3 regions of the Flavisolibacter ginsengiterrae DSM 18136 genome follow, and region 2 is predicted to be linked to each of the others. Evidence: riboswitches for the same ligand, from Rfam matches in the RefSeq annotation. Region 2 holds a riboswitch; each other region holds the start of a gene.
What was found. Region 2 has a riboswitch for S-adenosylmethionine ahead of BP74_RS10115 (phosphoadenylyl-sulfate reductase). Riboswitches for the same ligand answer to the same signal wherever they lie in the genome.
Positions count from the first base shown of each region.

Region 1: linked by a shared signal. The riboswitch ahead of BP74_RS20440 (homoserine dehydrogenase) and the one ahead of BP74_RS10115 (phosphoadenylyl-sulfate reductase) in region 2 are both predicted to bind S-adenosylmethionine.
Region 3: linked by a shared signal. The riboswitch ahead of BP74_RS09010 (trans-sulfuration enzyme family protein) and the one ahead of BP74_RS10115 (phosphoadenylyl-sulfate reductase) in region 2 are both predicted to bind S-adenosylmethionine.

Region 1 is NZ_JCANTR010000031.1:12,728-23,453, reverse strand. It holds gene BP74_RS20470 (SusC/RagA family TonB-linked outer membrane protein) at 1-1,196, opposite strand, end outside; gene BP74_RS20465 (FecR family protein) at 1,398-2,603, opposite strand; gene BP74_RS20460 (RNA polymerase sigma factor) at 2,696-3,292, opposite strand; gene BP74_RS20455 (RNA polymerase sigma factor) at 3,606-4,178, shown strand; gene BP74_RS20450 (hypothetical protein) at 5,223-5,387, opposite strand; gene metX (homoserine O-acetyltransferase MetX) at 5,399-6,445, opposite strand; gene BP74_RS20440 (homoserine dehydrogenase) at 6,454-7,710, opposite strand; SAM riboswitch class I at 7,809-7,925, opposite strand; gene BP74_RS20435 (hypothetical protein) at 8,296-8,538, opposite strand; gene BP74_RS20430 (hypothetical protein) at 8,647-8,805, opposite strand; gene BP74_RS20425 (hypothetical protein) at 8,928-9,260, opposite strand; gene BP74_RS20420 (hypothetical protein) at 9,238-9,462, opposite strand; gene BP74_RS20415 (hypothetical protein) at 9,556-10,128, opposite strand; gene BP74_RS20410 (hypothetical protein) at 10,199-10,444, shown strand.
Region 2 is NZ_JCANTR010000008.1:67,189-77,914, reverse strand. It holds gene BP74_RS10145 (TSUP family transporter) at 1-44, opposite strand, end outside; gene cysI (assimilatory sulfite reductase (NADPH) hemoprotein subunit) at 53-1,726, opposite strand; gene BP74_RS10135 (diflavin oxidoreductase) at 1,772-3,448, opposite strand; gene cobA (uroporphyrinogen-III C-methyltransferase) at 3,458-4,294, opposite strand; gene BP74_RS10125 (sulfate adenylyltransferase subunit 1) at 4,337-5,575, opposite strand; gene cysD (sulfate adenylyltransferase subunit CysD) at 5,611-6,516, opposite strand; gene BP74_RS10115 (phosphoadenylyl-sulfate reductase) at 6,525-7,247, opposite strand; gene BP74_RS10110 (hypothetical protein) at 7,297-7,476, shown strand; SAM riboswitch class I at 7,555-7,671, opposite strand; gene BP74_RS10105 (hypothetical protein) at 7,798-8,070, opposite strand; gene BP74_RS10100 (PKD domain-containing protein) at 8,074-9,336, opposite strand; gene BP74_RS10095 (PKD domain-containing protein) at 9,314-10,726, opposite strand, start outside.
Region 3 is NZ_JCANTR010000007.1:17,854-28,579, forward strand. It holds gene dgt (dGTP triphosphohydrolase) at 1-955, opposite strand, end outside; gene BP74_RS08980 (phosphatase PAP2 family protein) at 1,022-2,050, opposite strand; gene BP74_RS08985 (hypothetical protein) at 2,195-2,506, shown strand; gene BP74_RS08990 (hypothetical protein) at 2,868-3,368, shown strand; gene BP74_RS08995 (homoserine dehydrogenase) at 3,440-4,702, opposite strand; gene BP74_RS09000 (homoserine O-acetyltransferase family protein) at 4,689-5,768, opposite strand; gene BP74_RS09005 (O-acetylhomoserine aminocarboxypropyltransferase/cysteine synthase family protein) at 5,821-7,140, opposite strand; gene BP74_RS09010 (trans-sulfuration enzyme family protein) at 7,339-8,532, opposite strand; SAM riboswitch class I at 8,713-8,849, opposite strand; gene BP74_RS09015 (DUF2130 domain-containing protein) at 9,063-10,361, shown strand; gene BP74_RS09020 (4'-phosphopantetheinyl transferase family protein) at 10,418-10,726, opposite strand, start outside.

The DNA of each region.
Region 1 (10,726 bases), on a different contig from region 2:
ATAGCTGTAGCGTCTGCATCTTTCAAAACGCTCATGCTTTCGATATCCATTGGATTGATATAGCTGAGTGGATTACCGCTTCCTATATATTGACCGTTAATATATCCACCAGATGAGCCAATTGTATTAGTTCCCAACAACTGTGGTAGCTGGGAAATATACGGGACTCCGTCAATCACATACAAAGGGTCATTGCCATTTAGTATGCTATTGACGCCCTGTATCCTTACTGTTACTCCCCCACCCGAAATGCCTGTGTTTTGAGTAACAAACACACCGGGCACCCGACCTTGCAAAGCTAGTAGCGGGTTATTTACAGGCTGTTTTTCAATATCCTTAGCCGTTATTATGCCTACATTACTTACAGAGGTTTTCTTCTGTTCGGAATAGTAACCTTTGTTGATAATGATTTCATTCAAATTTTCCGGCTTAATTTTTAAATTGGCTACAATGGAAGTTTTGTTGTTTATAGCTACTGAAAACGTCTCAAAACCAACGTAAGAAATTATTAGCGTAGCATCATTATCCACCCCTTTTAATACAAACACACCGTCATTATTGGTGGTTGTTACCATATTGCTGCCTTTTACTTTTACAGTTGCCCCTGGTAATGGTTTGCCTTCGGCATCGGTAACCTTGCCACTAATGTCCAGGAGCGGTTTTTCATTAATGGCGCTTTCTTTTGGGCTTGTAATTTTCTCTTTTATTACAATGGATTTTTCGGCCATCTCGTAATCAAGGTCCTGGTTTTTTAAACAGAGGGTCATCACCTCTTCGATGGTGGCTTTGCTGACATTGATGGTGACAGGTTTTGATTTTTCGAGCAGTTTGTAATTACAAAAAATAGAGTAGCCGGTTTGCTTTTTGATTTCTGTAAACACTTTTTCCAGGGAAGCACTATTCATGCGCAGGCTGATTGTTTGTGCCAGCCCATTGGCACTTGCTGTTAAACAAGCTGTGAGCAGCATGATAGCAATGAGTTTCATCGCGAGTCTAATAGTTGTACTAATGGTGCGATGGCTTCTCTCCCGCTTGGGCGGGATTGAGGTCATCGCGAGTATGTTAGTTTCACTTATAGGGCGATAGCTTTTCCTTTCTCCTGCGCCGGTATCCGGGGCCAGTATTCCTGCCAGTTGTTTGGTATCACACCCATCATAGTTTCTGCGACAGGTATAGAATAATGCGGTCAAATGCATAAATTGCACTGTGTTTGGTTACTGTATAAGAGTACTTGTCAAGAGCCTCTTTATTTACTTAATCAGACCATCGCCGGTAGTATGCCAGTACTACCGGTTTCGTTTTCCAGGGAGGTATTTATATTGGATTTTTAAAAACTTTCGCTCTTTTTTCTGAGGGTAAACAATACTTCCCAGACTATTCTTCGTTCAACCTGAGCTTTACTTCATCACCGTCACTTTCTTTCCTTCTACCTTAAAATGCACATTGCTCTTTGCAAGGAAATCGAGGGTTTTAGACAATGGCAAATCACGCTGCATATCTCCCCAGAATTTATCTGCAGGCACTTCCCCTTCATACACCACTTCGAGATCATACCACCTAGCCAATTGCCGCATCACGGTTTTTATATCAACCTTATTGAAAGAAAATTTACCGTTTTTCCATGCCATCACCTCGTCAAGGTCGACGGCAGGGATAGTTTGTAGTTTGTAGTTTGTGGTTTGTAGTTGTCCCTGCTCACCAGACTTCAGGATAGCTGAGCTCTTGATTTGTTTAGTTGACGAGGCTGAGAGTTTTACTGACCCTTCCAACAGGGTTACTTTCAAGGCCTCTTCATCATCGTAAGCATTTATGTTGAAGTGGGTGCCAAGAACTTCAACCTCTCCTACTTCGCCAGGTAAGGATACTTTAAAGGGTTTGGAGGCGTCGTGGGCGACTTCAAAATAGGCTTCGCCTGAGATCTCAACCTTTCTTTCCTTTCCTACAAAGGCAACGGGATATTTTAAAGAACTTCCGGCATTGAGCCATACGTGGCTGCCATCGGATAACTGCATATCTATGACACGGGAGCCGCGGGGATTGGTAAGGGTATTGGATGCTAAGCTTTTAGCTGATAGCTGATAGCTGTTAGCGGTGTCCTGGTAAGCGATCTTGCCGTCGGCTGTGCGGACAACTTTAATATTATCCTGGACAGCAAGGGTGCCGCTGTTGGCACTGTCGAGATAGACCTGCCTTCCATCGGCCAGTGTGATCACCGCCCTGGTTTCTTTTGGCGCCGGAACATCGTTGGTCTTTGCTACTGTTGCTGGCGGTGCCTCTACCTTAGACTTATTAAAGAACATCAAATAACTGCCAAGACCCAACAGTAGCATCACGCAGGCAGCAGCTACCCATCTCCAGGTACTCATTCTGCGTACCGGTGATTTGCGACGGGTACTGATCACTGTGTGATACATTTCATTCCAGTCCACATCAACCAACTCCTTACTTATCTCTTCAGTTTCAAACCGGGCATCCATAAAGGCCTCAATATGCTCTTTGTATTGGGAATCGTTTACCAGGGCCATTAGCTCATTCATTTCATCCCAGCTACTGGCCTTATTCACGTACTGCTCTAAAAGATATTTTACACGCTCTTCCTTCATACATTCTTTATAAAGTCCTTTGGGCCACATCCCCAACCAACTATATAGACAATTCTCATGAACAGATGGACCGAAAAAACCTGAAATATTTTTTAATTCCTGTAATTATTAAACCAAAAAAGCAAGGCAAGAGTGACGGAATGCTGCTGCAAATACAGTTTGATGTGCTTTAGTACTTCTACAATAATATTCTTTACACGGCTGCGGGAAAGTCCGAGCTCTTTTGCAATTTCATCGTGGTTCATGCCTGCTTCCCTGCTTAACCTGAAGATTTTTTGCTTCTGCTCTGAAAGTTCGGATACTGCCTTGTTAATAAGTGCCTGGGTTTCTTTTGAATTTAACAGTGCATCGGTAGGATTATCCTCCACCTTCATATTTGCCCATACCTGCTTTAGTAGTTGGTCATTCCTGGATGCCTTCAATAAATAGTTGTGCGTAAGGTTTCTGCAGATGGTATAAATATAACCTGTGGGGTTATTGATCTCGCCTAGTTTATCTGTGTTCTGCCAGAGTTTGATAAAGGTGTCCTGTACAATCTCTTCAGCATCTGCTGCCGAATGTGTGAACTGCAAAACGAAATGAAATAGCCTTAGCTTATACTTATCAAACAGTTTGCGGAAAGCTGGTTCATCTCCATCTGAAATGCGCTGGAGTAATTCTAGTTCATTATCGTCAAAGGAATGTTGCAAGCGAAGGGGGCTAATAATACAAAAATAATCAAACCGGGATAATTCGTACACGATAACCCCTACCTGATAAGACTCATCACGGCTAAGATACGCTGCAATGCATTAGTATTATTTCTTAAAAAATATTAATGCTCTTCGCGGTCCATCTGCAAATTTCAATTGTCTATATCTATGCTAAGGCAAGGAATAAAAGCATTTTGCTTTTCACCTGCAAAGTGAATTTATGCTTCTAATGTTCCGGCTCTTGCCCTGACAAACGAATGATGGTAATGCTTTGGCGATAGTTTTAAGTTAACCTTTAACATGCAAAAAATTGACTACTGCAAAATTTAATATCATCATCCCTCCACAGGACATACAGGAAAATCCTGAATGCCTGGCGCGCATTGCTGCTGGTGATGCCAGGGCCTTTGAATGGCTGTATAAAAACTATTGCAAAAGAATTTATGATTACCTGCTGCTACTGACTAATGATGCGCATCTTTCGGAAGACCTGGTGCAGGAAATATTCCTGAAGGTGTGGACACAAAGGGAAAAACTAACGGAGATAAAAAACTTCAACGCCTACCTATACATCTCTGCAAAAAATCTTATCACTGATGGCTGGAGAAAGCGAAGCACGGAAAAACAGGTGATAAAAAATATTACATACACGACTGAGACGGAGACCAGTGCTTCAGTGTTTAATAATGAGCCTACGGTATTGACGAAGGCGGTGGAAGCTTTGAAGGGGAGACAGCAACTTATATACAAATTAATACGTGAGGAAGGGAGAACGAGGCAGGAGATCTCTGAGGCGCTGAAGCTTTCGCCGAATACTATCAGGAATACCATGCAGGCGGCTTTGCATCATATTAGGGATTATGTGATGGAGCATAGGGAGTAATACGCCCCTCCTAGGAAAAGATAGTTCGCTTCGCTCACTATAAGATTTTTGAACCACAGGGACAGGGGCGACACGGAGGGACACGGGGGAAAGTTTGTAGTTTGAAGTTTGTAGTTTGTAGTTGCCTAGGTTGGAGAGGCTTTTTGGTGGCAGGCAGTCCTTAGGATGAAAAGGATTTCACCACATAGGGCACATAGGGTGCACATAGGCACATAGATAGTTTCTAGTTTGAAGTTTATAGTTTGTAGTTTTTTAGGTGGAAGACTATGATTAATAGCAGGCATTAATTAGATGGAAAAGATGGTAAGCTTTGCTTACTATTTTTTTTACCACATAGCATGAACATAGATTGCCTTCGGCAAGTTTATTTGTCACTTTCTTTGCTTGCCCAAAGAAAGTAACCAAAGAAAAGGCACCGCTGCCGTCCCGCAAATAGCGGGACTCCGCATGCGCAGCGGAAGGCCAGCGCACAACGGTCTTTACTACTGAATACAACAATCATTTTGATTACAGTCTTTCATTTACAGTGGTAAGGTTCCTATTGATAGTATAAGTCTTAAGTTCGATCACGTGATTTGCGGAGAGATTGAAGGCGCTGAATTGCGGACGGTACGGTAACGATAATGGGCGCAGGGATCGAATACCCGCAATGAGGCGCTGCTGGCAGGCTTTAGATCGGAGGTTTTTTGGGTTTTCGTTGCCTTGGATGATTTAAGATTTCCTTCGTAGAGGGAGATTGCTTCCTCGCAAAAACATAATCCTCACCGAATGGTTTTACTAGCTCATCGCAATGACACGGAAGTTGAAGCTTCGTAGACGGAGATTGCTTTGTCGCACATACGTACTACTCACCGAATGCTTTATCAAGCTCCGCGCAATGACGTTCTAGTTTGGTGTTGTGTTCTTGATTATTTCTTTTATCTCTTAGTGCTTCTTTGTGCCTTCGTGCCTTTGTGGCTATTCTTTCCGTGTATCTCGGTGTCGCAGTGTCCCTGTGGTTCAATCTCTCTTTGCGCTACTTAGCGCCTTAGCGTCTTTGTGGCATTAGTTTTCTCCTTTGTACTCGGGGCTGGCGGCTTCGGTGAGGTGACGGAGACGGGATAGATGGTCTTCGGAGAGCTCGTCTTCGCGAAGCTGGAGTAAGGAAAGGATTTCCTGGCGGATCAGGTGGATGTCAGGAGTGGACTGTAATTGTTGTTGTGTGTTCATGGTGTAATGTTTTATGATTTATTGATGGCAAAGTGTTTCTTAGGCATGTGCCATTTATGCAAATGATTTCCTATAAGCGGTGTTTCTACAAGGAATCCATCATGGCCATAGAGTGAATCTATTATTACCAACCTTGCATTGGGAATATGCGCTGCTAAAAATTCCTGCTGAGAGACAGGACATAAAAGATCTGATGAAATGCCGATAATTAATACTGGTATTTCAATGTTAGCTAAAACGGTTTCCAGGCTTTCTGCCCTGTCACGGGCAATGTTGTGCGTATCCATAGACCTGGTGAGGGCATAATAGCTAAAGGCATTGAAGCGGTTAACCAGTTTGGAGCCCTGGTAACGTATGTATGATTCGGCTTTGAACTGATCTAATTGTTGGTGGTGCAGCTCTGCCTGATGATGGTTTAGGGAATGGAAACTGCGGTAGGTAATCATGCCTATGGCCCGTGCGGCTGCTAAGCCCTTTTCACCTGCTGTATGCATATTGGTGCGCCAGGTGCTGTCTGCTTCAATGGCCATGCGTTGGGCAGTGTGTATGGCAATGCCCCAGCGCGATTCGCTGGCGGCAGTGGCTAATAAGGCGAGCTTATTAATGATGCCCGGATGCATAATAGCCCATTCCAGCGCCTGGTAGCCTCCCATGCTACCAGCGACAAGCATGCTGATTTGTTGTATGCCGAGGTGCTTGCGCAGTACTTCGTGGGCAGCTACCATATCCCTTATAGATATCAAGGGAAAGGAATGGTAATAGCGTTCGCCGGTAGCCGGGTTAATGCTAATGGGGCCCGTTGAACCATAGCAGGAGCCAATGATATTGGCGCAGACGATGAAATGCTCCTGGGGGTCAAAAGCAAGGTTTTTTCCCAGCATATTTTTCCACCAATCCTGAACATTGGAATTGGCAGTGAGGGCATGACAGATCCAGATGACATTAGAAGCAGAATGGTTTAATTTACCGATGGTGTGATAGGAAATGGTAATGGATGGTAACACGGCACCGCATTCCAGGGGAAAGGGATGATTATAGCAATAGAGGTTATGTTTCATGTTCACTCTCATCTTAAACCACTGATCTGGAGGCTAACTTTTTTTACCTTTTTTACAAGCATTTCCTGTTCATCAACAATACCATCCGGGAGCACTATAATGGACACATCCTTATTGACAAACCATTCTGCCCGGTGCAATTTTTCGACATGGATCAGGCCCTTGAGGTATTGTCGTTTTTCGGTGCTGTGGAATTCTTCGATGTTTTCAAAGTCCCATTTATTGATATCGGCCCAGCTGTTGAAACTTATGTAGACCTTTAAGAAGTAGTTGTCTGAGAGTTCTGCTTTTTCAGAGCGCTGCAGTTTTTTGTATTCATACCGATAATCGTATGCCAGGGCCGAGATATCTGAAATAACGGCGGAGGATGTGGGGTAACGGCCGGCACCTTTGCCGTAGAGAAACTGTTTATCGGCCAGGCCGCTTTCGATGATGACGCCATTGTATTCATTTTTGACACTAAATAGCTGGCTGTCGCGGGTGATGAACTGGGGCAGTACGAAGGCAGCTACCTTGTCATTGGGCAGTTTGAGGGCCTGGGCGGTGAGCTTGATGATAAAGTCCTTTTCATTGGCGTATTGCGTATCGGAAGTATCCAGTTGGGTAATGCCTTTGAATAAGAGGCCTGCGGGGTTTGTTGTAATACCATAGGCATGTGCCAGCAGCAGGGTGAGTTTATTAGCGGCGTCGTAACCTTCCACATCGAGTGTGGGATCGGTTTCGGCAAAGCCATTGACCTGGGCGAGGGCTAGAGCGGATTCGTAGGAAGAGCCATCTTCATTCATTCGGGTGAGGATGAAATTGGTGGAACCATTGACAATACCGCAGATACCGCGAAGGAGGTCATTGTCATAATATTCCTCAAGGTTGCGGATGATGGGGATGGATCCGCAGACGGCGGCCTCGTACAAAAAAGGTGAGCCGGTTTGTTGCTGGAGGTGTAATAAATCTTTAAAATGGGTGGCGATCATTTTTTTATTGGCACTGACGGCAGCCTTACCATTTTTTAATGCCGTAGTAACAATGGTATAGGCTTCATGGGCATCGTCGATTAATTCGACAATGATATTGATTTCGGGATCATTGAGCAGTTCATCGTAGGATGTGGTAAAAAGGGATGGATCGGCATCTCTTTTTTTGTCGGGGTGTTTGATACAGATCTTTTTGATGGAAGCGTTGAGGGAGGGGGTTTGGCAGATGACTTTATAGATGCCCTCTCCTACTACGCCGAAGCCGAATAAGCCGATGGTTAGTTTTTTGTGCATGTATTATTTGAGTTTGAACACTTATCAGGAAAGGACAAAAAAAGGCCCTCCTGATAAATCAGAAGGGCCTCACTAACTGTAAAAATGAGACGACTTTCTGCTTATCTCTCCCGTATAGCACGGGATGGAATTGGCACCTTTTTCTCCCGTCCTTGGCGGGAGAAGAGGTTGTCAAGGCTTCAAAGGGCCATTCCCTCAGCCTTTCTTGATAAGTGTTGATCCGGCGAACCGGTTAAAAAATTGGCAAGCAATAATAAGCGCCATTAGTTAGACGGTTGGGGAAAGTGGAAGTACTATTGGAAGGGTATTTTTTTGTGGGTGGGATAAAAGCACAGGCCTGGCTGGCTGATATTGAGAATGGTTAGTATTTGTTTTCGCCCGGTGACCTGTCTAAAAATTATACGCGTTTCAGATTTTCGCCTGTGACCTTGCCTATGGCAGAACGCCTGGTCACTTTGGCAGTTTTTTGGAAAAAATCCAGATTCCATGCGGTTTTCAATGATGGTCATTAGGCGGGCGAAAATGGCTTTTAACAGCGAGGTTAGAAAAAGAAGTTAGTTTGATTGATTAAGGTAGGATAAATTATTAGAAAGGCAAATCGTCGGGTCCATCTTCGTTATTGTTTCCATTGCAATCAAAATCACCTTCTTCAATTATATCATCTTGAATAAAATCAAATTCGTCTTCGTTCTCTTTACTGTTCTTTAATTCATCCATGCTTTTTGCTTCCTCCCAGGTGATGCCAAAAGATGCTCCGCAGGAAGTGAACCCCGTTATATATGCATGGTAGTCGTCGTAGTCAATTCCATAAACCGGTTCGTCCTGCATCGCCTCTTTCTCTTTCCTTTGTTTAAGTTCTGCATTTTGTTTGGCACGTACTTCTATTGATTGCTTAACTGCTGTTTCATATTCGGCGCTTATTTCAACTCCTGAAAGTCACAGCTCATTAATAGCACACAAAAGATCTACTCCATACCATTTTGCATATCGCCTTACAATATGCTTTCCGTTATTAGCAGCTATCCATTGCTTTGCCGAGTGCAATCTTTTTACACGATTCATTCTTTTTCGCCTGGGTGTATTAATCTTTTGCATTTGCTTCGCTAATATCTTCTTTTTAACTATGTCTCAATATCTTTCCAATTTTCCCTAATCTGAAAATACTAATCTCCTTCTAAACCAAAAAAAGTGTACAAAAGCCTTGACAAACTTCCATTTCATTGGTCAAACGCAATCACATTAATCTTGCCTTCCACAAGCTGTACATCTTTGTATTGCAATTGCTTTTCCAGGAAGTCAAACAATGCATCGTCATTGTCAAAACTCTTTATTCCGTGCTGAAAAGAAAGGATGTATTTATTTTGTTTTTGTAAGTGGAATATCTGCATCCCTGGTGTAAGAACATTATAATCTTCGAAGAAAGCATAACCGGATTTGCCTTTACTACTTTGCTCCAGCCCAAGATAACGGGCATAGAAAACTGCAGCTTCATGAAGTAATGCCTGGAACTTCAAATTTTTAGGTCTGTCAATATATTGGTTGACGATCAAAAAACATCAGATTCATCTCGCCTTCCGGATCTTGATACATAAAGCCGATATTGTCTCCTCCTGATGCAATAGATACAGGCTTGGAAAGATCAATTTTACGAACAGCAGCAAAAAAACGTGGTTTGGAAGCATTACAGATATAACCTACATAATCCTCAGCAAACTTCAGAAAAGGATTATGACATACGTAGAACTCTTTCATTGATTTTGGTATATACAAAGTTGTTTCGAAGAGAAACAAATGAAAACATACTTATAAATATTTTCAACTTCAAAGCATTGGAATTGCATTTTATCAAAAGCACACGTTATTGGACTGCGTTTGTTTATTTACCTGGAACTGCTTTGGAGGAAAAAGAGAGTTTATCATAGCATTTTGTGTGGCAAACCAACGCAGGGTTTCAATATGCTGTTCTATATATTGGAGGAAGTGAGAAGCCTGATATAGCTCCTCATCTATCTCATGATAAAAATGCAATTCTTCTGAAAAGATGCAGGTTCGACCTTCTGCCCTTCTAAACTTAATACTAATATCCTCATCGTCTGACAAATAACCATTGAAATAACAAGTGACCAATCCGTATGCCTCATTTAGTATATAAAGATCAAACAAGTGGCCATCGCTAATGCTATCCAAATCTTCTATTTGATTGAGTCGAAAATCGGCAATGAATTCTGATAAATCAAAATGATCTGTACTCAATTCTATTGTAATACATCTTTTCGAGCCATCGTCCTTTTTCAATACAGCTGTAGCCCTTATCGAATTCAAAGGTTCGTTTGGTGAATAACAAAATTCAATATTGTTCTGATTTACATACAGGTAATCTTCTTTCGTAAAGAAGTGGTTGAGCAAGTCTTCGTTCATTGTCATTGAAAAAGTGAAATGAATAATTATTCAAAACAACCTTAAGACGAATAATAGAGGATAAAGTACTATGGCAATTTATATTTATTCTATACAAATTTTTGACGACGCCCAATATTTTCGCCTGATGACCGATGTAAAAATTTTAGGCATTCCAGGCAATTTCGCCCGTGACCTCGCCCGTGGCAGAACGCCCGGTCACCATGGCAGAAAAACGGAAAAAATCCAGATTTCATGCGGTTTTCAAAGAAGGTCATTGGGCGGGCGAAAATGGCTTTTAACATGGAGAAAGCAAGACATATTTATGAAAGTTTAGGATTTGAAATTTTAAAAGAGATTGATCCGAGACTTGGGAAGCGATATTGGCTTTACAAACTTGCCCTGTCATAAAAGATTTAAAGTCGACCTGTCAAACATGCACGTCGGGGTCTTAGAAAAAAATCCAACATAGTTTTTACAGTATGTCAAAGAACATTTTTTTTATTCACCAAGACGGGGAATGTCGGGTGTTTACATGCCCTCAAAGGCTAATTGCAGTAACTAAAGATATTGCCCTTATGACATTATCAAATGTATAAGGGCAATATTGCTTTATTTA
Region 2 (10,726 bases):
TCAACCTGGCCTAATTCTTCCTTATGTAAAACTTCTGATTCCATAAATTTTTTTATCGCTGTTCAGAATATTTCCTCCTGGCAAAATCGCCCAGAGTCTCACCATTTAACCTGCTCAAACTGTAATCAGAAAATACTTCATCTAAAGTTGTAAGTATCTCTTGCTCATCCAAATTGTCTTTGAATTTTTGGTTCAATCTTTCTCCCAACCTGTCACCTCCGAGGTAGAGATTATAGCGCCCGTATGCTGTTCCAATAAAACCTATTTCTGCTAAAGGAGATCGGCCGCATCCATTGGGGCAACCAGTCATTCGTAAACTTATTTCTTCTGACTCCAGGTGATATTTTGAAAGTAAGGGTTCTATTTTACTAATGAGTTCAGGTAAATATCGCTGTGCTTCTGCCAATGCAAGAGGACATGTATTAAAAGCCACACAGGCAATGGCATTTTTTCTTAAGAAACTGGAATTATTGGTATGGCCAATAATCCCAAATTGATCTAATATTTCTTCGATTTGATCTTTATGGCTTTCATCAATATCACTTAGGATCAGGTTCTGATTGGGTGTAAAACGAAATTGGGCAAAGCCTGTTTCTGCAACTTTTAATAATGCAGTTTTTAATAATACCTGCTCATCATCCACTACCCTGCCATTCTCAACAAAAATGGTATAATGCCATTTCCCTTCACTATTTTGCTTCCAGCCATAATAATCTTTTCTTTCAGTAAACTGGTAAGGCCTTGCTTCTTCTAAGGGAAATCCACATCTTAGTTCCAATTCTGCTTTAAAGGAATTTACGCCCATGTTATCTATTGTATATTTCAACCGTGCCTGTTTGCGATCACTGCGGTTACCATAGTCTCTTTGTATGGTTAGCACTTCATATACAGCCTTCATCAACTTATCATCTGCAGGTACAAAGCCTATTACTGTAGCTAATCTTGGATAGGTAGAAGGATTGCCATGCGTGGAACTTAAACCTCCGCCTATTGCAAGGTTAAAACCAAGCAGGGTTTCATTTTCAATGATTGCAATCAGCCCCAGGTCATTACCAAATACATCTACATCATTATTAGGTGGAATGGCTATGGCTATCTTGAATTTTCGCGGTAAATAATGATCCTGGTACAATGGATCTATTTCCTCCTTTTTATCTGCCAGCACTTCTTCATCAAGCCATATCTCGTAAAAGGCTCTTGTTTTTGGAAGCAGGACTTCACTTAATTTCCCTGCGTAATCATGTATTTGCTTATGTAATGGAGATTGGGAAGGATGACTGCTGCAAATAACATTGCGGTTCACATCACCGCAGGCTGCAATTGAATCCAATGCCACAGCATTAAAATCCTTTAAGGTTGGTTTTATATCACGCTTTAATATGCCATGTAATTGTATAGTTTGCCTTGTGGTGATCTTTATGACACCAGTAGAGTAATGACCTGCAATGTGATGGGCAGCGATCCATTGTTGCGGAGTGATCAATCCACCAGGGATACGCAGCCGGATCATAAACGAATAGAGCTTATCCAGCTTTTTCATTGCTCGTTCTTCCCTTAGATCACGGTCATCCTGTTCGTACATGCCATGAAACTTAATCAAAGCATGATCCTGTTCCCGGACAGCTCCGGTCAACTCATCCTGTAAGCTCTCTTTCAGTGTGCCTCTCAACCCATCGCTTGACTTCTTGATCTTTTCAACCACCGATAAATTCTTTTGTTCTGCCATTGTTATTTCTTTTTCCAGGAATATTCCTGTGTGATGAACTATTATTTAATAGACATCCTTTAATAAGCGGCCGTTCTCTTTCATTTCAAACAGGTAATTCATAGCCTGTGTTTCATCCAGATGTTTGTATTCAGTTATGATCTGCAACAGGGTATTTTCAACATCAACACTCATTGGATCCTTGGTACCACATATATACACATAGGCACCCCCTTCCATCCACTCAAACAATTCACCGGCATGCTGTAACAGCTTATGCTGCACATATAACTTTTGATCCTGGTCCCGGCTAAACGCTACATTCATCCTGGTTAAAGCTCCTACCTGTAACCAGTTTTGCCATTCAGCCTGGTAAAGGAAATCAGTTGTAAAATGTTGATCACCGAAAAACAACCAACTCCTGCCTTCAGCGCCTTCTGCATCCCGTTGGGCTACAAAAGATCTAAAAGGGGCTATTCCAGTTCCCGGCCCGATCATGATAATATCTTTATCCCGGGAAGGCATTTTGAACAACTGGTTTTTATGAATGTAAAAATCAAAATCATCTCCCTCCTTTAGTTGAGACAGGAAAGAGGAACACAAACCATTTCTTTTCTGTTCATTAATCAGAAATGTGTTTTTGGCTACCGTAAGGTGCACTTCATCCTGGTGTGCCAATGGCGAAGAAGCAATCGAATACAACCTCGGCGTGATTGAATCCATGGCCTCGACAATTGGCAGGAATTGAGAAGGTTGACTTATCGGATAGATCCTTAAAAGATCAAGCAGGTCCATCCTGGTAAGCGGTATATCCTGTTGTACGATTTCACTATATTTTTTAACCACTCTTTCAGAAAGATGAACCACAGATAACCTGGATCTCAAAAGCTCCCCAAGTGGTGTTTCTGTATTCTTATAACTTACCGGTTTGTTTTCATCTGCACCAGTCAGGTTAATAATTTTGTCTACTACATTTTTGGAGTTCATTGGAATCAACCCAAGTGCATCTCCAGGTTCATAATGGACTCCATTGGCAGCAATTTCAATGTGATAGGTTTCTTTAGATGAACCTGAACCATTAAGGTTGATAGAAGCCAATACTTTGCCTTTATAATGCTGCTTGGTTTTAGTGTTTGATGGCTGAACCACCCGGGGCGCGGCCGGAGATGATGTGGTGAATGAATCCAGTAAACTCGTGATCCAGTTTTCAGCCTCCACTTCATAATCAGTATCAAGCTTGTGAAGGGGCATAACACGGATGGCACCTAACCTTTGAAATTGGGCATCTACATCTTCACCCGCTTTACAAAACAAAGGATAGGCTGTATCTCCCAAAGCCAGCACACCATAGCGCACACTGGACAAAGAAATATTTTCCTGGTGCAGGTGGTCATAAAACTTTTTAGCAGTAGCAGGTGGTTCTCCTTCACCTTGTGTACTAATGATGGTAAAAAACCACTCCTCTTTAGAAAGATCAGAAAGACGATATTGATCCAACGAAACCAGTTTGGATTGAATCCCGTTTTTCTTGGCTCGTGCTGCAAAACTGGTAGCCAGCTTTTTCGAGTTGCCGGTTTCTGTACCATAAGCAATGGTTATTTTACGCACATTTGCTGCAACAGTTTCCTGTTTTCTATCCAGGGAAGCCACACCTGATAAATAACCATTAAGCCAGATGATCTCCTCCTTCGAAAGATCTGCAACTAAATCCTGGACTATTTTCATTTTTGGATCTGGTAACATCATGTTTATTTATGCAGTTAAACCAAAAGATTCCCGTGATACCCTTGTGCGTTCATGCTCAGCATCGAAATACTTACCGTTTGTCCTTGCTCCTTTGAACCAATCAAACTGTTGGTGTAAGGACACTACTTTTCCAATTATGACCAGGCTGGGAGATAAAAAATGCTTGTGCCCCCATTTCTCTTCAAATTCATACAATGAACCCACATATGTTTTTTGGAAAGGAGTTGTGGCCTGCTCGATCACCGCCAACAACCTGGCTGGATCTATAGCATGCTGTACCAGATTGCTGATGACATCCGGCAATGTTTCCGAAGACATATAAAAAACCAGGGTATCCTCAGTTCGTGCCAGGTCCTTCCAATATTCTTCCGAAACGACATCCGAACGATACGCAGTTAAGAAACGGACTGCCGTTGCATAATTCCTTGCAGTAAGGGGGATACCCGCATAAGCAGCCGCACCAAGAGCCGCAGTAATTCCTGGAACAATCTCAAATGGAATGGAATATTTATGAAGAATTTCCAGTTCATCCAGTATGTTGGAAAACACGGATACATCTCCACCTTTTAACCGAACCACATTTTTGCCTTCACTTGAATATAATACCATCAATTCGTTAATAGTTGCCTGTGGAGTAGATTCACCTTTGCGACATTGCTTACCAACATAAATAACTTCAGCACTTGAAGATGTGTACCGCTCTATGATTTCCGCACTTACCAACCTATCTGTCAATATAACATCCGCCTGCTGAAGAAGGCGCATTCCTTTAACAGTGATTAGATCAGGATCGCCACACCCTGCACCTATCAGGTATACTTTTCCATAATTTATGTTATTCATTGCCGCATCATTGGAGGATAAAATGAATTCTTGTTTTATTGTTTACTGTATCAGGCAAGCCCCAACAGTCATATTACTTGTCTGGTCAATAAGTATAGCAGAACCATTAACCGGAAGATCAATGTAGCGGTCAAAAGCCAGAGGTTCTGCTGTTTTAATTGTAGCCCTCACTATATCGTTCAATTTCACGGAGCCGGGAAATGGTTCACGGGAAAGGGTATTCACATCAAGCTTATAGTCAATTCCTTTAACCAGGGCTTTTACCCTGCGACTGCCATGTTGAAGTATATACCTGTTGCCAGTAGTTAATTCAGTATTGTCCATCCAGCACATCAGCACCTGGAATTCGTTCTCTATCCGGGGTAATTGATTGGATTTTACTATAACGTCACCACGGCTTATATCAATATCATCAGCCAGGTGGAGAATAATACTTTGACCAGCGAAAGCTGTTTCCACCTCTTTTTGATTCACCTCTATCTGGCTGATCCGGGAGGAAAAGCCGGATGGAAAGATCCTGACATCATCTCCTTTGCTGTAAGTGCCACTGGAAATTCTTCCTGCATATCCACGGTAATCGTGTAATTCATCGGCCTGGGGCCTGATTACATACTGTACTGCAAATCTTGATAGTGTTCTTTCATCTTTTGCCACTTCAATATTTTCAAGGTGGGAAAGAAGTGTATCACCCTTGAACCATGGAAGGTTTGATGAGGGCTCAATAATATTTTCCCCTTTGAGCGCACTAATGGGAATATAATACACATCATTCAACTCAAGTTCCCTGGCAACGTCCTGGTATTGAGAAACAATATTGGAGAAAACCGCCTTATCATAACCCACCATATCCATTTTATTGATAGCCACTATAACATGTGGTATTTTTAAAAGGGAAGCAATAATGGAATGTCTTCGTGTTTGTTCAATCACTCCGTTCCTTGCATCTATTAGTATAATAATGCAATCAGAATTTGATGCGCCTGTGATCATGTTCCTGGTATACTGAATATGGCCTGGTGCATCTGCAATAATGAACTTACGAACCGGGGTAGAAAAGTATTTATAGGCAACATCGATGGTAATTCCCTGTTCTCTCTCAGCTCTTAGTCCATCCGTCAACAGGGCAAGGTCAATATCAGCATGTTCATTGTGCCTGCTTTGTTTTTTTAATATTTCCAACTGGTCCGCCAGAATGCTTTTACTATCATACAGCAAACGACCAATAAGCGTACTTTTTCCATCATCAACACTACCAGCCGTGATAAATCGTAATAGATCCATTATAATATGGTTTTAACTTGCTTAATAAATTTCTATCAGAAGTATCCGTTTATTTTACGGTCTTCCATGGCCGCTTCTGATATTCTGTCATCAATTCGGGTCTCGCCGCGCTCACTAATTCTTGTAGCTGTGATCTCTGCTATGACTTCGTCCAATGTATTTGCCTGGCTTTCCACAGCAGCTGTACAGGTCATATCTCCAACTGTACGATACCTTACTCTCTTCGTGGTTATGATGTCAGATTCTTCCAGTTTTATGTATTCAGATGCAGCTATCAACTGTCCTTCATATTCCAGGATTTCTCTTTCGTGGGAGAAGTAAATTGCAGGCAGGTCAATGTTTTCCCTTTTTATATAATTCCAAACATCCAGTTCGGTCCAGTTACTGATAGGAAATACTCTAACATTTTCTCCTTTATTGATCTTACCATTATATATATTCCATAATTCCGGTCTTTGCTTGCGCGGTTCCCATCCTCCAAATTCATCACGCACTGAAAAGATCCTTTCCTTTGCCCTGGCCTTTTCTTCATCACGGCGTGCACCTCCAATACAGGCATCAAATTCAAATTCCTCTATGGTATCCAGAAGGGTAAATGTTTGCAGTGCATTACGACTTGCCAATTTTCCCGATTTTTCTTTCAATCCTTTTTTCTTAATAGTATCTGCAACCTTTCTAACAATAAGACGCTCGCCAAGTTTCTCCACCAGTTGATCACGGAAAGCTAAAGCTTCAGGAAAGTTGTGACCAGTATCAATATGCACTAATGGAAAAGGAAATGCACCCGGGCGGAAAGCTTTTAATGCCAGGTGAACAAGGGTTATGGAATCCTTGCCGCCCGAAAAAAGCAATGCGGGGCGATCAAATTGCCCGGCTACCTCTCTTAAAATATAGATAGCCTCAGATTCCAGTTGTTCGAGATAATCCAGTTGATAACTCATAGAAATATTTATTTACTTATCGTGTGAACGTGTAATCCACATTCCTTTTTATTTTCATCTTCCCACCACCATCTTCCGGCGCGAAAATCTTCTCCTGGTTTTATAGCCCTTGTACATGGAGCACAACCGATGCTTACATAACCCCGGTCATGCAATGCGTTGTATGGTATATTGTGTTCATCAATATAATTTCTAACCTGGTCTGTTGTCCAATCCAATAAAGGATTGTATTTAATGATCTGGTTTGTTTCATCCCATTCCAAAACTTCCAGGTCATTCCTATTTGCGGAATGCTGTGCTCTAAGGCCAGTGATCCATACGGCATTGCCTGCCAGTGCAGATTTAAGAGGTTGCACTTTACGGATAGCACAACAATTTTTTCTAAGCTCTACGGACTGGTAAAAAGCATTAGGACCATTGCTCGTAACAAACTGTTTCAGATCAGCTTCATTTGGATAATAGGCATGTATAAAAATGTCATACTGTTCAAGTGTCCTTGTCCATGTAGTATAGGTTTCAGGGAATAGGCGTCCTGTATCCAAAGTAAATATCTGAACAGGAGCCGATCGGCTAATAAGATCTGTAATTACCTGGTCCTCATAGCTAAAGCTGGTAGAAAAGACCAGTTTCCCAGGGAAAGCTTCATAAAGCTTTTTCAGGGTGTCCGTTACAGATAATTGTAAAACATCTTTTTTTAAAGACAGGAAACTGTCTTTTAATAAAACAGACATACTGTTAAGTATTAATTAGTGAACCAGTAAATAGTAAGCAATCGGGAAAATGCAGAGAAGGATATACTACTGCATACAACAGGAAGAAGCGCAGCAACAACAACAAGCATCCAAAATATTGGAAGATTTGCCTGTGTTCGTCATTGTAAATGTTGTTGCCTTTTTCATCTTTTTTAAATTAAACGTGATTGAATCCAATCACCCATCAAGACTTACCAGGAGCTTTTAATGCAGGGCAAAAAAAAGCACTCCTGATAAATCAGAAGTGCTTCATTATGTAACAGTCGTTAAAATAATAGTAGCATCTGACTTATCTCTCCCGTTCCCGGGATGGAAGTAGCACCTTTTTCACAAGTTCCTTAGAAATCGTGAGCGGTTGCTAAGGTATCATCGGGCCAATTCCCTACACCTTTCTTGATAAGTGACTAAAAGAACTGCTACAAATGTAGGCTTCGCATTGATATATTCAATAATAATTACCTGCTATTTTTTCAACCATGTTTCAATTTATATGCTCATAGCGTATAGAATATAGCTCTTTTGTAACTATTTAACCTTTCTTAAACCTTTTTACCTTGTTATTGGTTTTATCAAAATCATCTTTTGGAGTTGCTGGCAAAGCTGGTTGCCTGTCTGAAGTTTGCGAACGGGGACGGGTCGTTTTTTTTCTTGCTGTGGCAGGACTGCGCGAAACAGTGCTTGCAGGCATTTCTACTTTGATCCAATCACTTGATTTCTCTGCGGTTAGCATTACGTTTTCATCCTGGCAGAAAGCCACAGAGCTCCACAAGCAAAAGAAAAAGACTATGATTGATCTGGTCATTGCTTAAAAATTTAAATGAACACCAGCAATAAAATTGCGGCCATCAGAAGAAAGTATGGGTTGAACCGTCATTCCCCCTTCAACTTTCCATGCATTTTTATTTTTATTACCCTTTATAAAGGTATAAACTAGGTCAGCAACCAGAATACCGGCACTGACACCCGTAAGAATTAAAAAGTTGTTCCTTGAGTTTTTGGAATCAGACAAGTATTGAGTTGCCTCTGCCTGGTTGTAGCCTCTGACTCCAATAATATTTCCATCTGTATCTAATTGAAATTCACGATACTGAGCCAGTTGCAGGTATTTACTATACTCCCGGTTGGATTTTAGTTTATAATAAACCGCTCCACCTATTGAACCTGCATATAAGGCTGTTACAATAAATACCTTAGGATTTCTGTCATTTCCGTAATGATCGCCGCTTACAAAATAATGTCCTAAACCCGGCAATAATATATTAATCAGGGCATTTCCTGGTCCGCCCTTCAAAGCAGGCATCTCATATTTAACGGGCTGACGAACTACGGTGCTATCCTTTTTTTTTATAGTAGTTCCGGCATTACCTACCGGTGCAGGTGTTGCAGCAGCTTTCACCGAAATGGTGCACAGGTCAGTAGAACGTGTTCCCTTATCATCCGTAACTGCTAATTCAAAAGTATATATGCCAGGTTGGTAATTACCTGTTACGTACGTTTTATAGGAGGTTGGTGAAGATATATTAAGGTTATTGGGACCTGATAGCTGTCGCCACTGGATGGCGACAATCTTTCCATCCTCATCATAAGACCGGATGCCATCTAAAATAACCACCAGGTTCAATGGCAATTGAATGGAAATATTACCTCCGGCATTAGCTTTTGGTGGCACATTCACAGGTAGTGCGGGAGCTTCAATCCTGGGAACAGGTTTTTGATAATTCACTATGATCCGGGCCTGTAATTCATCACCGTTAATAACTGTACCACCAACAGGCTTCCAGGTATAACTATAGGTTTTCTCAGTTTGGATAGCCGCACTGTCTGCCAGGATTATTTTTGAGAATATTTCTTCAACTGCTTCTGCTCTTTTACGATAGATCTTTAATTGGATAGAACTATATTTCAAGCTATCATCATTCCTGTTTAATTTATACCTGACCCTGAACTGTGAGGCATTATCCTTTTCAATGCTAACGTTATTGACAATTTCCTGGGCCTCACTGGCTGAGAACCTGAAAAGGAATACCAGGCAAAGCAACCATGCTTTATTTAATTTGGATAGCCGCATCACCTGTTGTTTTTGAAAGTATAATATCATTATCTGTTGCTGACAACTTTAAAATATCCAGTGAAGAAGGATTGGTAAGGCCGGGGGTAATGGAATAGTTCTGAGTGACACCACCATTAAGTGGGATCTTTAACAAACGACCTACATGAATAGCCCAGATATTGCCGCTTCCATCCAAAACGAAATCTTTAGGCGAACCTGCCAGCAATCCACCTGTATTTGATGCATTGAAGTTTCCCAATACTGTTCCTGTATTATTTACCCTCATTATGCCTGAAACAGTGCTAAAAAATATTTCGCCGTTAGGTTGCACTTTAATATCAGTTGCGCCATTACTCATTCCATTTACAGCAACACTCTTAATATCAACACTATTTGTATTGGTATAATACAGTACATCTTTATTGCTTGCCAGTAACCAGATTCTTTCTGTAGAAGCATCATAAGCAAGCGAAGAAAAATTCGTGTTTCGCAGGTTGATCGGTTTATTATTTTTCCTGGCTTCCCTGTCTCCAATTGTCCAGAGATTTCCTGCCTTATCAACAGCCATTGATGTGATAGTAGTATTGCGGTCAAATCCTGTTTCATTAAAGAAAGAATTCCATGTTAAGGAGGACCTGTCCAGCTTTGCTATCTCTTTTTTACCATATACCCAAAGATCATTATTGACATCAACAAATAACCTGGTTTCATTATTAAAAGCCAGTGTTCCGGGAAGGCTTATGGCATTTGACCAATGACCTGCAGTATCTGTTCTATATAATTTACCGTTGGTACCAAGGAAATATATTTCCTGTGCTGAATATACTTCAACATCAGTAAAGCTGGTATTGGGGGCATTATTAATTTCCTTGTAGTCAGGAACATTCAAGGATGAAGTGAAACTATATTCGCCACATGCATTCTTTGCACCAATCGTTAGTGTATAAACACCTGGTTTACTATATATTTTTTTCCCTGGATTTTGTTCATTAGAGGTGGTGCCATCCCCAAAATCCCAGCTATAGCTTGTAGCATTGATCACAGGTTCACGTTTAAAATCAAATTCAAGATCGTCAGAGGTATAACTCCACTGATTATTTGGAACCACATTAACAGCATTGATCTTTACTTGTGTAGATAACCGGACAGTGTCACAGCCGTTTTTATTAACTACAGTTAGGGTCAATTTATAAGATCCGCTATTGGGATACGTATAACTAATATGAGATGAAGGGGAAAAAGTTTCAGGCAATACTGTCCCATTTCCAAAATCCCATTGATAGAAAGCTCCATTCTTCGATCCGGAAGCATCAATATCAATTGTAGAACAGCCAGATTGGGTAACTTTTTGAGATGGAACCGGTTTTTTACATACCGGAATGGTTGCAATAAAATAATTGACTCCACA
Region 3 (10,726 bases), on a different contig from region 2:
TGATGACCCGGGCACGTACAAATGCAATGGCCTCATTGGTATCCTTGATATCCTTGAAATACTTAAGCGTTTTATCAGCTTCCTCACCTTTGGGATTAATAGCCCGCATCAATTGCATGAAAGCATCCCTGACGGTTTCAACCGGTAAAATACCCAGACGGTGTGCATCTTCCATATCAATAATGCTATAACAGATATCATCTGCAGCTTCTACTAGGTATACAAACGGATGCCTCTTAAAAATAATGGGATCACTGTTTTCCGGTATCATGCCCAACTCAGAGGCGATATTTTCAATAGTGTGCTTTTCAGTTTGAAAGAACCCATACTTTTTCCGGTGCTTGAACTTCTTATTTACTGCAGAAGACTCGCATGGATATTTCAAAATGGAAGCAATGGTAGTATATGTCAGTCCAAAACCGCCGCGAAAACGGCCTTTAAAACTATGTGTTAACACCCGGACAGCATTCGCATTACCTTCAAAAGAAGTCAGATCTTTCCATTCCTTTTCACTAAAGAAACCTATCAACTCCTGCCCTTCTATTTGTGTATGGGCATTTTCAATAAAATAGGACGAAATGGCTTTCTCCCCGGAATGTCCAAATGCAGGATTACCAATATCATGGGCAAGGCAGGCTGCTGCTATTACATTGGCCAATTCATATCGATAGAACTCATAGGCATCATCGTTACTCTTTTTAAAATCCATACTGATGCGCTCCCCTATCATTTTACCCAATGACCTTCCTACACTTGCTACCTCAAGGGAGTGTGTAAGGCGATTGTGAACAAATGCTGTTCCTGGGAGTGGAAAAACCTGTGTCTTATTCTGCAATCTTCGAAAAGCGGAAGAGAAAATAAGGCGGTCAAAATCTCTTTGAAAACCTGACCGGGCACCTGTAGGTATTTTATCTGACCCTACTCTCTTCTCAGTATATATATTTTGGAATTCCATTTACGGGATTATAAAGCCGTAAATGTACAGGGAAAATACTTGTTGCAATATTGGCTGATCTAAACACTAATGAATATGATAAACCAATCCAGGCATGAAGCGACCATAATCATAGCTGAAGGTAAATGTCAATGGAGCAGGTTTTTTACCCGCTGCTTTTAAAAATGCATAACGGTGGTAATTGTTAACCACCTGCCTGCCACTTACATAACCAAGAGCAGCACCTACTAAAACATCGGTTGCCCAATGCCTGTTTTCCGTGATCCGGCTAATGCCAATCAATGAAGCCGCACTGTAAGCCAGGATTGGCACCCAGGGCTTATGCCTGTATTCCATGGCAAATACGGTAGCGGCAGCAAAAGCCACCGTAGTATGGCCTGATGGAAAAGAACTGCTAACAGTTTGTCCCTTATACTCACGTCCCGCAATGGAGAAGGGTCCATGAAAAGTTGGCCTTCCCATAGTGTCCACTCCATAATAACTGGGACGCTGTCGACCAGTAAGGTATTTGGCAATAGATTCTATCATCCCACCAGTGATATAAGCCTGGGTAGCCAGCAATGTTGCATTCTTTAGTTTTTCATCATGGAATAAAATTCCATAGGTGCCTAATGATAAAAGTGTATACGTCTCGTAAGGACCACCAAAATTGGTAATAAACCTGCTCACCTTTCTCACTGTTTCACTATTGTTTCTTAACCGGAATGCTTGTTTTTGAATCGGTACATCAGCAAAAGAAAGCGCTATTGTTCCCACTGTAAATACACCCAGTTTTTTCCAGTCCGCCTTACTGGTATGAAAAGGGGCTGTCAGTTGTTGTTTCAAATTGCTGCCCAATAATAAAAAATAGCCGGGTAGGTTGATTGGGCTCGTAGATTGATACATAATTGTATCATATCCGCCTTTATTTACAGGATCGGAAATCCTGGCCAGGCTATCCAATTGTTTGAACCAGGTGCCAGCTTTTTGGGCATTAGAGTAGTGGAAGGAAAAAACTACTAAAAGCAATAGAACAGACTTTACATGTAGTTTTTGTAAGGACAGGTTTCTATACATATAGATCAATCGGTTTCCAAAATGCTGATTATTCTTCAAATAACGGGATATAATTTTAACTCCATTCATTCGTTCCCAAATAGCAATTCCACAAAAACAAGGGGTATAACCACATGGCGCAATTGTTGAAAGTACTTATTTGTTTCTCATCAATAAATGAAACAAAAACTTAAAACAGTTCATATGAAAAATGTATTAAAACCCATGAACATTAAAATGTTCTTCACCTTGATGGTATTTACGCTGGTACAGGTTGTTTTGTTTGCGCAGGACAGTGGTGGTTCCACCACATCCAGTTCATCCAAAAAAGTTGACATTAATGTAGAAAACAGTAGTGGTGACTGGTATACCTCACCCTGGGTATGGATCATAGGCGCTGCTGTATTTATCCTTTTGCTGGTAGCACTCGTAGGAGGAGGCAGAGGACGTTCTTCAGACACGAGTACAGATCGCGTAACAGTGACTAAAACTGTTGAAAGAGATACTGACGTTTAACTTCAATTTCTATATTATAAGAAAGCCATCCTGAATTTCAGAATGGCTTTTTAACGCCTCAGCGTCACTCAGATATTTTAATGGCGCAACCCGGTTAGGCGAAACTAACCGAAGGTTCCCATGAATAATCTGTAGATATCATGAATACCTCCTTTTCTTTGATGAGCATTGAAGATACAACCAATGATCCAATAAAAAAACGGGTGTGTCGTTATAAAAAAACAGGTTTATAAATTTCTTAAGAAACTGGCGCTGAGGCTTTTCGGTATTATGCTTTTTAGCAGAAGGAACATACAAAAACAATCCAATATCTTGTGGCTGATTTGGCAGAAACCCTTGAAAACTTCAAACACTATTGTTCATGAACGAGCAGCTTTTCTTACATAATGTAACTTCAAAAGCAAAGCAACTGAATATTAATCCGCTCCTGCTTTTATCCGGAATTGAAGGTTTATATACTTTTAAAGATGTTCAGCTTAACGCTATTAACTACGAGTTCCTGGATAGCCTGATACTTTCCATTTTTGCATTACGTATTGGCGACCAGTTTCATACACTAGCCCAGGAAAATCTTTTAAGTTCCAATAGCAGGGTAAGGGATGCTGCTGCATATGAATTACAGGAGATGAAGGCCGAACAAATTGCCCAATCTTCCAATACCTACCTGCAATCATTTGCTTCCATTCTTGCAGGCAAAAGCATCATCCGCAATTACCACGAAAAGGCATTGGAAGTGGCAGCCTTTGAGATCAAAAAAACGCACCTGGCTTTCCATGCCAATAGTATCAGCACTATTGTTTTGGCTCTGTGTGAAACCGAACTCAAGGATAGCCTAAACCTAACCAATTTTTTTAACTCCTGAATTTACCGAAGCCTTAAGTATTACTTAGAACTACTAGTATATACCATATCAGACCACTCTAATACTTTTGTTTAATTTACTCCCGCCAATTGAAGGCTTACTTTCTTCAGAGAGTTAGATATGATCGCATCTTTTTCCGTGATGCTATCAGGTAATAAGATCACTGAGACTGCGCCATCATTGAACCATGAAGCATTTTTTAGCTTTTCCACATGTATCAGTCCCAATAAATATTGCCTGTCCGCAGTACTATGAAATTCTGAGACCTGTTCAAAATCCCATTTATTCACTTCTGTCCAGTCATTGAAACTCACAAATACTTTTAAATAATAGTTTGTAGTAAGCGCATACTTTTCTTTACGGTTCAGCTTTTTATACTCGTATTTGTAATCATAGCTCAGGGCTGATATATCGCTGATCACTGCTGATGATGTAGGATACCTGCCGGCTCCCTTGCCATATAAAAATTGCTTATCAGCCAGTTTACTTTCAATGATCACACCATTATATTCATTTTTTACTCCGTGCAACTGGCTTTCAGCTCTTACAAACTGGGGAAGAACAAATGCGGCCACTTTCCCATTGGATAATTTATATGCTTGCGCCGTTAATTTCACCTGGTAGGACTTTTCTTCAGCATACTTTGTGTCAGTAGCATGAAGACGTGTAATACCCAGGTGTAATAATTCTTCAGGCCTTGAGATAATCCCATAAGCATGCGCCAAAAGTATGGTTAGTTTATTGGTGGCATCTATCCCTTCCACGTCAAGGGCCGGGTTACTTTCAGCAAAACCCAGTTGCTGGGCTTTCTGAAGTGCTTCTGCATAAGAAAGTCCTTCATCTATAATCTTGGTCAGAATGTAATTGGTAGACCCGTTTACAATACCACAGAGGCTTTGCAACAGGTCATTGTCATAGTACTCTTCCAAGTTACGTATAATAGGAATACTACCGCATACAGCAGCTTCATAAAGAAATGAAACCTCATTTTCTTCCTGTAAGCGCAATAATTCCGGAAGGTGCTCAGCTATCATTTTCTTATTAGCACTAACCACCGATTTTTTATTCTTCAGCGCAGTGCTTACAATGATAAAGGCTTCTTTAGCATCATCGATCAATTCTACAACGATGTCGATACCCGGGTCGTTCAATATATCATCATAACTGATGGTAAATAATGCAGAAGGTGCATTTCTTTCTTTTTCCGCATGTTTGATACAGACTTTTTTGATCAATGCATTAAGGGAGGGGGTCTGATGCAATACTTTGTAAATGCCTTCTCCTACTACTCCAAATCCAAATAAACCTATCTGTAAAACTTTATCGTGTTTCATGCCTGATATTTAATGTTTCTAATTCTTTTGATTGTTTTGTAATTCCCAGGAAAGGAATGATCAATTCTGTTATCTTTTCAAACTCCAGTAAGAATCCATCATGTCCATAATGTGAATCAATAATGGCCAGTTTTGCTGATGGGATATTTGCAGCCAGGAACTCCTGTTCGGCCTGCGGAAACAAAATGTCTGAGTGTATACTGATCACCAGTGTTTTCGCTATTATTGATTGTAGTGCATCTTCAATGGACGTTCTGCTCCTACCGACATCATGTGAATCCATTGATTTACTCAGGAAATAATAGCTGAATGCATTGAATCGCCTGGCAAGCTTCTCGCCCTGGTGTTGCTGGTAAGTCTCGGCTTTATACACTTCCTTAACAGTTCCATCCACAGTGACAAAATGTGATCCCTTTTGCGATGAAGTATATGTATGGTAATTCCTGTAAGATAATAAGGCCACCGCTCTTGCTACCTTCATGCCATCCATGCCCGCAATGCCTGATTTATTTCTCCAGCTGGGGTCTGATTCAATACAAAACCTTTGCGTGGCATTAAAGGCTATTCCCCATGGAGAATGACTGGCATTGGTGGCTATAGGAATGATATGATCAAATAATCCAGGTTCTTCAATGGCCCATTCCAGCAACTGTTGACCACCCATAGAACCTCCAAGGCCTACTTTGATTTTGTGAATTCCCAGTTCTGTTTTTAAATGCTTATATGCCCTGATCATATCCCTGGTAGTAAATAAAGGAAAGTCATGATAATAGGGTTCATTATTATGGGGATTGTGATCCAAGGGAGATATACTACCATAACAACTCCCTGGCATATTCACGCAAACTATAAAATAACCTGACGGATCGAATAAGCATTGATCGCCCACTAAGCCATACCACCATTCAGATGGATCACTGTTAGCTGTAAGAGCATGAAAGATCCATACAACATTATCTGCCTTGTCATTTAATATGCCAAGTGTAGTGTATCCAAGGTGAAAACCGGGAAGAACTTCACCAGATTCTAAAACAAAGGGATTTGTATAGTAAAATGTTTTTGTCATTGTAAAAAGCAGGATGCTTTTATTGCATCCTGCTTATGATTGTAATGAATGATCAGGCCAGTTCTTTTGAAAATACTTTTTGAAATGCCTGCTCCAGGTCGGCCTTGATATCTTCAATATGTTCCAGGCCCACACTGATGCGCACCTGGTTGGGCGCCACTCCTGCCCTTTTCTGCTCTTCTTCACTTAATTGTTCATGTGTGGTAGAAGCCGGATGAATGGCCAACGTTTTAGCATCACCCACATTTGCCAGGTGGCTTACCAGTTTCAGGCTGTCGATGAATTGGTTTGCTTTTTCCTTTTCGCCTTTCACACCAAAGTTTAAAATACCACCGTATCCATTTGGAAGGTATTTTTTAGCCAGCTCGTAATACGGACTACTTTTCAAACCCGGGTATTCTACAAATTCAACCAGTGGATGTTGTTCCAGCCATTCAGCCAGGGCCTGCGTGTTCTGTATATGCCTTTCCAAACGAAGAGATAGTGTTTCAAGGCCTTGTAACAGAAGGAAAGAGTTAAAAGGGCTCTGGCTGGTTCCAAAATCACGTAATCCTTCCACCCTTGCCCGAATGGCAAAAGCAATATTCGGCAAACCAAGAGGATTACCTTCTCCAAAGATGTCCCAGAATTTCAGTCCATGATAACCTTCCGATGGCTCAGTGAATTGGGGAAATTTTCCATTGCCCCAGTTATAATTACCTCCATCAACAATAACACCTCCAATGGAAGTGCCATGACCACCAATCCATTTGGTAGCACTTTCCACTACAATATTGGCACCCCATTCCAGTGGTTTGAATAAATAGCCTCCTGCTCCAAACGTGTTATCAACGATCAGTGGCAGGTCATACTCTTTAGCCAGGTCTGCAAATTTTTGAAAGTCAGGAATGTTCAACCTGGGATTTCCAATCGTCTCCAGGTAAATGGCCTTGGTATTTTTATCCATCAACGGAACAAAGCTTTCCACATCATCACCATTGGCAAAACGTGCTTCTATGCCCAGGCGTTTGAAAGATACCTTGAACTGGTTGTAGGTACCTCCATACAAATAAGTTGTGGTAATGAAGTTATCACCCGATTGCAGAATATTTGTAAGAGCCAGGAATTGCGCGGCTTGTCCCGAACTGGTAGCCAGTGCTGCTACACCGCCTTCTAAAGCAGCTATGCGCTTTTCAAATACATCGGTGGTGGGGTTCATTATACGCGTATAGATATTGCCAAATTCTTTCAGTCCAAAAAGATTGGCTGCATGTGCTGCATTTTTAAATCCATAAGAAGTGGTTTGGTAAATAGGCACAGCTCTTGAATTGGTTGTAGGATCAATTTCCTGGCCGGCATGAAGTTGAAGTGTTTCGAAGCGTAAGTTGCTCATAACTGTAAGTTTTTTGTGAAGCAGGTGATGAATAAATAAGTAGCGTCAGGGGGTAAAGCCAAAAGGCCATAGATTATAGTATGCCTTGCGGCATACAACACATACAACAAGCTAGGGTAAGCTTGCTTTCATTTATCCTGGTATGTGTTAATGAGTTCATGTAGACACTACAAATTTATAATAAACGTTTTTTGATAATTAAATGGCTATTTGCTTTTTTTCTGTTAAAGAATGAATCTCTGCAGTATCATTCAGCTGGGATAAAGCTTGTTCCAGGTCTGCAATAAGATCCTCTGCATCTTCGAGACCCACAGATAACCGCACCAAACTATCTGATACGCCAGCTGCTCTTCTTTTTTCTGCAGGAATGGATTTGTGGGTCATGTTTGCCGGGTGACATAAAAGACTTTTAACCCCACCCAGGCTTTCTGCCAGCTTGAATAATTTTGTTGAGGTTACCAATTGCACCGCAGCTTTATCCGTATCATTTTTTAAACTAAAAGAAACAATTCCTCCGAATCCTTTTGCCTGTTGTTTGGCAATCTCATGGTTAACATGACCAGGCAACCCGGGATAAAAAACTTTATCAACTAATGGGTGTTGTTCCAGGTACTCCGCTATTAGTTGAGCATTGGCACAATGTTGCTTTATGCGCAGCGGTAAAGTTTCAATACCGCGGATCACCAGCCAGCTATCAAATGGGGAAAGTATAGCACCACTGGCATTTTGAATGAACCGGATCTTTTCTCCCAACTCCTTTTCTTTTGTAACCACTAATCCTGCAATAAGGTCGCTGTGGCCTCCAAGGTATTTGGTGGCTGAGTGAACTACAATATCAGCTCCCAGTGAAAGAGGTTTTTGTAAGGCGGGTGAAGCAAAAGTGTTATCCACGCAAAGCCAACACCCTGAAGATTTTGCTATGCTGGCGATGGCTGCAATATCAGCGATCTTTAGTGTGGGATTGGTAGGTGTTTCTATCCATATCAATTTTGTTTTTGGTGTAATGGCATCAAAAACATTTTCAGCTTTTGTAGCATCAACATAATTTACCGTAATACCAAATTTTTGATATACCTGGGTAAATAACCTGAAAGCACCTCCATAAATATCATCCACCGCCAAAATCTCATCACCGGTTTGCAACAACTTTACAACGGCATCAATAGCAGCTAACCCACTTCCGAAAGCTGCACCAACCTGGCCTTCTTCCAGGTGTGCGATCAGGTCTTCCAGTGCGGTGCGGGTGGGATTACCGCTTCGTGCATAATCATAACCTTTATTCACGCCAGGAGCTTCCTGGATAAATGTTGATGTCTGGTAGATCGGAACAGAAATAGCTCCGGTTAGTGGGTCTACTGGAATGCTGTGAACGATGTCTGTTATATTACTCATCTCTTTGGTTTTGTCCCCGCAGGGAGATTAGTTAATTTGTAAAGAAGGACTTACCAGGAAAGAGAGGAATATTTTTTATCGGTAAAGCTTTTAAGTGCCTTGTGGGCACAAAAAAAGCTCTCCCGATAGATCAGAAGAGCTTTCAATATTTTACAGTAGTAAATTTTAAAGCTATTATCTGACTTATCTGTCACGCAATCGTCCTGCGTGATGGAGTTGGCACCTTATTCTATTTTCTTTCAAACAGGTTGAATGAAAATCAGAACAGGTTGTCAAGGCTTCAAAGGGCCATATCCCTCAGCCTTTCTTGATAAGTAAATTAAAAAAGAACTGCGGCAAAGATAATAGTGAATATTTCTAACAAGCAAATTTTTTTTAAAAGCGCCATTATGTAAAGAGGTTCAATTTGAAATCTGATTACCTGAATGCACCAGGGCATGGACAATTTGCATTGCATTCAATTACCTTGATTTTTCCCCAAAATGCTAAATGTTTTAGGAACTACCGTTAATTTGTAAAAAAATACCAGGATGTCAGCCAATCATATAAAGTGCCCTAATTGCGGGAATGAATTTGACGTACAGGAAGTGCTTTCTGCAGATGCCGAACAAAAGATCAGGCAGGAATATGAAAAACAGCTTCAACAATCGCGAAACCAGGTAAGTCTTGAAAAGAAAAAGCTGGAAGAAGATCAAAAATTGTTTGAAGAAAAACGAAAGAAAGAAAATGAACTGTTCCAGCAAAAACTACAGGTAGAAAAACAAAAACTGGAAACAGAGATCCAGCAGCAATTGCGCAAAAGTATCGCCGCTGATTTTGAAAACCAGCTACGGTTGCTTCAACAAAGCGCCAGGGATAGCGAAGAGAAATTGAAAACTGCCAGGCTGAAAGAGATGGAATATTTACAAATGGAAGAAGCGCTGAAAACAAAAGAGCAGGAGATTGAGCTGGAAGCCAAACGCGCCATGCAAAAAGAAAGGGAACGTCTTTCCGAAGAGATCCGCAAAATGGAAGCGCAAAAAAATGAAGTGAGAGAACATGAGTACCAGCTTAAACTAAAAGAGCTGGAAAAACAACTGGATGATCAGCGCAAGCTGGCAGATGAAATGAAGCGTAAAGCAGAACAGGGTTCAATGCAATTACAGGGAGAAGTACAGGAATTGTTGCTGGAAGAAATATTGAAGGATCATTTTCCTTTTGATAGTATTGGTGAAGTAGGCAAAGGCGTTGAAGGGGCAGACTGCATACAGATGGTTCGAAATCAGCTGGGACAAGATTGCGGTAAGATCATTTTTGAAAGCAAGCGCACCAAGTCTTTCAATCAGGGATGGATAGAAAAGCTAAAAGCTGACATGCGCAACAAACAAGCCGATGTAGCTATTCTCGTTACCCAGGCATACCCCAAAGAAATGACCTGCTTCGGGGAGAAAGATGGTATTTGGATTTGTTCCTTCAGCGAGGTATTAGCGCTAACGAATGCATTGCGACATACAATCATACGGATTGCAGAAACAAAGAAAGCTGAAGAAAATAAGGGCGAGAAAATGCACATGCTCTATGGCTATCTTACGGGTATTGAATTTCGCCAGCAAATAGAAACTATTGTAGAGGGATTTCTTTCCATGAAAAATTCTATTACCAAAGAAAGAATACAAATGGAAAAGATCTGGAAGGAACGCGAAAAACAATTGGAAAGAGTATTGTTAAGTACTTCCGGCATGTATGGCTCCATTAAAGGGATAGCAGGTGCATCTATCGGTAATATTCCATTATTGGAAGATGGAATTGAAGAAGAAGAGGAAACAGACCCGAAATTGATTTTGAAATAATTGGGGTAGTACAGAGAAATAACTTAGTGTCTAAATGCCTGTGGTGGCCGCTGCATTCAAAACCCTGTGCTGACCCATGCAAGGCAAAGGTCCTTGAATAAACTATATTGAAGGGAGAGATCAAACGTTTCTTTTTCAATGAAACAGGCATTTATAGAACCCGCGTCACTGAGGCCGGGGGGCGATAACCTGATCTGGTCGCTAAAATCAACATTACCATAGGACCACCATTTAAAAACTGCCTCTTTGCATGACCACATCAGGGTCAGGGGTATAATATGGTCCATATCCTGGGCTTGTAACAATTCCAATTCCTCGCTGTGAAGGAACTTATGCTTGATGCGTTCTACTTTATGGGAAGGGAT